2 regions of the Rouxiella chamberiensis genome follow, and region 1 is predicted to be linked to the other one. Evidence: predicted binding sites of a transcription regulator. Region 1 holds the regulator's gene; the other holds the start of a gene.

Region 1 (3,421 bases):
ACCTCGCGCTGTTCGAGAAAATGCGCAACGGTGAATTCGCCGAGGGCACGGCGTGCCTGCGCGCGAAAATCGACATGGCGTCGCCATTCTTCGTCATGCGCGATCCTGTGCTGTATCGCATCAAGTTTGCCGATCACCACCAGACCGGCACCAAGTGGTGCATCTACCCGATGTACGATTTCACCCACTGCATTTCCGATGCGCTGGAAGGAATTACCCACTCGCTGTGTACGCTGGAGTTCCAGGACAACCGTCGTCTGTATGACTGGGTGCTGGATAACATCACTATTCCATGTCATCCACGTCAGTACGAGTTCTCTCGTCTGAATCTCGAGTATGCCATCATGTCCAAGCGCAAGCTGAACCTGCTGGTGACCGAGAAGATTGTGGAAGGGTGGGACGACCCGCGCATGCCAACGGTTTCAGGCCTGCGCCGCCGGGGTTACACGGCAGCCTCCATTCGCGAATTCTGCCGTCGTATCGGCGTGACCAAGCAGGACAACAATGTCGAGATGGCCGCGCTGGAATCCTGCATCCGTGACGATCTCAACGAGAACGCGCCGCGTGCAATGGCGGTTATCAATCCGGTTAAAGTGATCATCGAAAACTTTAGCGGCGATGCCGTGCAGTACGTTTCCATGCCTAACCATCCGAGCAAGCCGGAGATGGGATCGCGTGACGTGCCGTTCACCGCTGAAATCTTTATCGATCAGGCCGATTTCCGCGAAGAAGCCAACAAGCAGTACAAACGTCTGGTGCTGGGCAAGGAAGTTCGCCTGCGCAACGCGTATGTCATCAAGGCCGAGCGTATCGAGAAAGATGCCGAAGGCAATGTGACGACCATCTTCTGCAGCTACGATGTCGAGACGCTTTCCAGGGATCCAGCCGATGGCCGCAAGGTAAAAGGCGTGATCCACTGGGTTTCCGCAACTGAAGGCAAGCCTGCCGAGTTCCGCCTGTATGATCGTCTTTTCAGCGTGGCAAACCCGGCACAGGCAGATGATTTCCTGACCACCATCAACCCTGAATCGCTGGTGATTGCCAACGGCTATGTCGAGCCAAGTCTGGCGGATGCAGAGGCGGGTGTCAGCAAGCAGTTCGAGCGCGAAGGCTATTTCTGCGCCGACAGCACGTATTCCCGTGCCGATCATCTGGTGTTTAACCGCACCGTAGGTCTGCGCGACAACTGGGAAAGCAAGCCGGTCGTGTAAAACGTCCACGTCTGGCGTCAAGAATGCAGCCCGAGGGCTGCATTTTTTTGGCTATTCCGGGCGGGGCGCAGGATGCAAGGCAAAAAAACCGCTTTTCAGCGGTCATTTTTTTACAGGCAGGTTCTTTTCCTTCAAAACCCGTCTGGTGCAGGGTATTAGCCTTTACCGTGCAGCGTTTCATCTTCCAGGCAGTTGCCGTCTTCGCAATGACCATAGAGATACAGGCTGTGGTTGGTTAATTTAATACCGTGACGTTTTGCAATTTCACGCTGGCGCGCTTCGATGTACTCGTCGCGGAATTCGATAACGCGGCCGCAATCGAGGCAAATCAGGTGATCATGGTGATGCTGCTGGGTCAGTTCAAACACTGACTTGCCGCCTTCAAAGTTGTGGCGGGTAACAATGCCGGCGTCGTCAAACTGGTTAAGAACACGGTAAACCGTGGCCAGACCAATTTCTTCGCCCATATCGATAAGTTCTTTGTACAAATCTTCCGCACTGACGTGATGACCTGCCGGGGCTTGCAACACTTCCAGGATTTTCAGGCGTGGAAGCGTGACTTTTAAGCCGGCTTTCTTCAGTGCGGTGTTGTTGTCAGTCATGCGGATTTAGTCCTGTCACTATGCTAATCACGTTAATGAAAACGGTGGGCTGTTTACAACCATCATTCTAATCCAAAGGTTTTAAGCAGACCCGAAGGTTTGTAGCAAGACCAGAGGTTTTAAACCCAATTTGGGTAGAATGATAAAAACAGATACTCTAAGTGTACCTTGATCGGGCTGAAATTTACAATTTTGAAGCCGTTAAATTGTTAATTTCAGTGATAGTTTGGCCCTTTCACGAATAACCTCAACGTTTCAGGGCCTTAGCCTTTGTGTGGGATTAACCGATAATCTCTGCAAGGCTTAATTCTTCGGAAATCTGCTTCACCCAGGCATCGACGCGTTCGTTGGTCAGCTCGGGTTGACGGTCTTCATCGATAGCCAGACCGATGAAATGCGTGTCATCCGCCATGCCTTTGGACGCTTCATAACCGTAACCTTCGGTAGACCAGTGGCCTACGATTACTGCGCCGCGAGGTTCGATGATGTCACGCACGGTACCCATCGCATCACAGAAATATTCCGCGTAGTCTTCCTGGTCGCCACAGCCGAACACCGCAACCAGTTTGCCTTCGAAATCTATCTCTTCCAAAGTCGGGAAAAAGTCGTCCCAGTCACACTGTGCTTCACCGTAGTACCAGGTTGGGATGCCGAGCAGCAGGATATCGTATTTTTCCAAATCTTCCTTGCTGCTTTTGGCGATGTCCTGAATGTCGGCCACCTCTTTACCCAACTGCTTCTGGATCATTTTTGCGATGTTTTCGGTGTTTCCGGTGTCGGAACCAAAGAAGATACCTACAACTGCCATAAGCTTATCTAACCTCTTGTTCTTTAATGGACTCAATGAGTCTGTTTGTTCGTCCGCGGCGTGCGAGTCAATTTAGGCAGGATGATAGCAAACTCGGCGAGCCGAGAACATATTCTCGACGTATCCTGACTAGGCGGTCAGCGCTTCTGCAGCATAGTTCACTCTCGGCAAACGTGCCTGCGCGCGCTGATTGATGACGCCCGGAATTAATGACGCACAGTTTATCGGGCAAATCGGCCGAGCGTTATCGCCTTTGTGTGTTCTGTAAGGGGTTTTGTTAAATAGAATGGCACTTGGCAAGGCAGAGGACAGACAAACGTCGAGCGAAGGCTAAGAGAGACAGCAACGGCGGGTAACCGGGAAAGTTACCCGCCCGAATCAGTCGTGCGAAGACGAGCTTTGCTGATTGTTCAGATGAGACAGCAGCATCTGTTCAATCAGCTCGCTACGGCTGATATTTTGCTGTTCCGCCAGCTTGTTGAGCGCATCGACGGCTTCGGCATTGATTTTCAACTCGACGCGACGTAAACCGTTGTTTTTGTCACGGCGAAGCTGATTACGCTTGTTAATCCGAAGCTGTTCATCGCGAGATAGCGGATTTGTTTTTGGACGTCCCGGACGGCGATCGTCTGCGAACAGATCGAGCGTCGTGCGATCCAGTTGTTCTTTTGCCATAGGTAGCGGTACAACTAGGGAAGTTACATCGAAAAGCGGCGCAAGGCCCTTTCAGATGAGATGGTTACACATTTCGGGTTAACAAACCCTAACCCAATTTACCTCAGACGCCCGAGAAAAAACGC
Region 2 (3,421 bases), 1.4 Mb from region 1:
ACGCTTCTTTATTGAACTGCAAAAGCAGTTCCCGCAGGTTACCGCGCAGAAAGTGATCGTCAGCGAAGCGGGCGCGTCTGTCTATTCGGCTTCCGAGCTGGCGGCGCTTGAGTTCCCTGACCTTGACGTCTCGATTCGCGGTGCCGTCTCCATCGCTCGCCGTTTGCAGGATCCTTTGGCGGAACTGGTGAAGATCGACCCGAAATCCATCGGCGTGGGTCAGTATCAGCACGACGTCAGCCAGAGTCTGCTGGCGAAGAAGCTGGACGCGGTCGTGGAAGACTGTGTGAACGCCGTTGGCGTAGACCTGAACACCGCCTCAGTGCCACTGTTGACTCGCGTTGCCGGATTAACCCGCATGATGGCGCAGAATATCGTTAACTGGCGTGATGAAAACGGCCAGTTCCGCAATCGTGAACAACTGCTGAAAGTCAGCCGTCTCGGCCCGAAAGCGTTCGAGCAGTGCGCGGGCTTCCTGCGCATCAATCACGGCGACAACCCGCTGGATGCCTCGACGGTTCACCCTGAAACCTATCCGGTAGTGCAGCGCATTCTGGCCGCGACCGAAATGGCGCTGAAAGACTTGATAGGCGACGCCAACGTGCTGCGCGGCCTGAAAGTCAGCGAGTTTGCCGACGCGCGTTTCGGCGTACCTACCGTGACCGACATCATCAAGGCGCTGGAGAAACCCGGGCACGATCCGCGTCCCGAGTTCAAGACCGCAACCTTTGCCGAAGGCGTCGAAACCATGAACGACCTGACGCCGGGTATGGTGCTGGAAGGCACGGTCACCAATGTCACCAACTTTGGTGCCTTTGTGGATATCGGCGTGCATCAGGATGGTCTGGTGCATATCTCGTCGCTGGCCAACAAGTTTGTCGAAGACCCGCATACCGTGGTGAAAACCGGCGATATCGTCAAGGTCAAAGTGATGGAAGTGGATCTCCAACGCAAGCGTATCGCGCTGACCATGCGGCTTGACGAGCAACCGGGCGAAGCCCCTGCGCGTCGAAGCAGCGCACCGTCAGCTCCGGCTGCCGGTAAAGGCCGTGACGCCCAGAAACGCGCCGCACCGGCCGCACCGGGTCGTGGCAACAGCAGTGCGGGTAACAATGCGATGGCCGATGCGCTCGCCGCGGCGGTTCGGCAAGAAAAAGTAAATCTCGCAGGGCGACACAGACCCTTTCTCCTGTATCGGCCCGATGCCGGGCAGCGAGGAGAGCATTACCGTTGCCTCGTTTAATTCGAATCATCGTCTGGACACAGGCGGTGATTTTTTTGCTTAAATTCCTTAATTTTTCCTGATTACTCGCCGAAATCTGCGCTGCGTCAATAATCTCTCCTCTTTCACGACTAGGATAGTCACCTCTCGAAACTACCCACACTATCACGCGAAAATCCGGCGGGAATGATTATTATTAACCTTATTATTCAATAAGTTAATAAGATTATTTTTTGCAGCCAGGTAGCCGGTGCCATCAGCAAGAGGATTCACCATGCAGTTTCTGACTCGGCGTAGCTACAAAATCATCGGTTTCTCCCGCGATATCAGCCCGAGTTATCGGCAAAAACTGCTGTCGCTCGGCATGTTGCCGGGCGCGGTGTTTAACGTTATGCGCGTGGCCCCGTTTGGCGATCCCCTGCATATCGAAACCTGCCGCACGCAGCTTGCCCTGCGAAAAAAGACCTGCTTTTCCTGAACCTCGAGCTGCAATCGCCGGGCAATGCTTCCACCCAGGGGCAGCCATCATGACTCTGTCGATGAAAACGCGTGGCCTCAAGCCGCTCACTGTGGGGCTGATTGGCAATCCGAATTCCGGCAAAACGACCCTGTTCAATCGTCTGACAGGCTTACAGCAGCGGGTCGGCAACTGGTCTGGAGTCACCGTCGAGCGCAAGGAGGGCCACTTTTCTACCGGCGCACATCGTGTGAAGCTGGTGGATCTGCCGGGCACCTATTCGCTGACCACGTTATCCCGCGAAACCTCGCTCGATGAGCAAATCGCCTGCCGCTATATTCTCGGCGACGACGCGGACATGCTTATCAATGTTATCGATGCCTCCAACCTCGAGCGCAATCTCTATCTCACGCTGCAACTGCTTGACCTGGGCGTGCCGTGCATCGTGGTACTGAACATGCTCGATATCGCCGCCTCGCGGCATATTAGTCTGGATATTCCAGAGCTTGCCCTGCAACTGGGGTGCCCGGTGATATCGCTGGTGGCGACCCGCGCCAAAGGGATCAATGCGCTGAAAAACGCCATCGACTCGCTGCCCGAGCCGCAACCCCTGCAACGCATCAATTATCCCCCGCGTTGATGCACGGCATGGTTGAACTCGCCGAAGCCATGCCCGAGCACCTTTCGAGACAGCGCCGCGACTGGCTGGCGATTCACATGCTCGAGGGCGACATTTTCAGCGCCGACCATGCCGGAAAGGCGCGTGACGGGTTGGCGCATGTGCAGGGCAAGCTGGCAGACAGCGGCATGTTTGACCTGCCACTGATTATCGCCGAAGCGCGTTTCACGGCCATCGTCACCCTGTGCGACGGCGTCAGTAAAACCCGGGACAGCACGCCGCATCGACTGACACAGAAACTGGACAGCATCGTCCTCAACCGCTTTCTCGGCATCCCCTTCTTTCTGCTGGTGATGTATCTGATGTTCGTGCTGGCCATAAATCTCGGCGGCGCGCTGAAACCCCTGTTTGAAATCGGTTCAACCACGATTTTTGTCGAGGGGATCCAGTGGCTGGGTTTCATGCTGCACTTTCCACTCTGGCTGACGCTGTTTCTGGCGCAGGGCGTGGGAGGCGGCATCTGCACGGTGATGCCGTTGATTCCGCAAATCGGCATGATGTATCTGTTTCTCGCGTTTCTTGAAGATTCCGGTTACATGGCGCGCGCCGCGTTTGTGGTGGACCGCTTAATGCAAACGCTGGGTCTGCCCGGCAAATCCTTTGTGCCGCTGGTAGTCGGTTTTGGCTGTAACGTGCCGTCGATCATGGGCGCAAGAACGCTCGAAGCGCCACGCGAAAGGTTGATTACCGTAATGATGGCGCCGTTTATGTCCTGCGGGGCAAGACTGGCTATTTTTGCGGTGTCTTCGGCGGCGTTTTTTGGTCGGCAGGGCGCGAGCATCGTGTTTTCGCTCTATCTGCTGGGCATTGTGGTCGCGGTGCTGACGGGGCTGCTCATGAAACATACGGTCGTGCGGGGTGAAGCATCGCCCTTTATCATGGAACTGCCGGTTTATCATGTTCCTCAGTGCAAAACCTTGCTGTTGCAGACCTGGCAGCGGTTGAAAGGTTTCATCCTGCGCGCGGGCCGCGTCATCGTGATTGCCTGCGTGCTGATTGGCGCGCTCAACAGTTTTTCACTCAAAGGCGACATCGCCACAAACATCAATGATTCGGCGCTGGC

The links. The regulator Fur, encoded in region 1, represses iron uptake genes when iron is present. The targets are predictions, from matches to a motif close to ATAATAATGAGAACNACTATCAA.
Region 2: feoA (ferrous iron transporter A) is a predicted target of Fur. The motif match lies at 1,409-1,431, and genes of this name have one in related genera.

Annotation. Positions count from the first base shown of each region.
Region 1 is NZ_CP114058.1:2,645,010-2,648,430, reverse strand. Features, by position in the region: gene glnS (glutamine--tRNA ligase) at 1-1,211, shown strand, start outside; gene fur (ferric iron uptake transcriptional regulator) at 1,367-1,813, opposite strand; gene fldA (flavodoxin FldA) at 2,094-2,621, opposite strand; gene ybfE (LexA regulated protein) at 3,000-3,296, opposite strand.
Region 2 is NZ_CP114058.1:4,001,366-4,004,786, reverse strand. Features, by position in the region: partial or broken gene O1V66_RS18595 (Tex family protein) at 1-1,243, shown strand, start outside; gene feoA (ferrous iron transporter A) at 1,497-1,700, shown strand; partial or broken gene feoB (Fe(2+) transporter permease subunit FeoB) at 1,762-3,421, shown strand, end outside.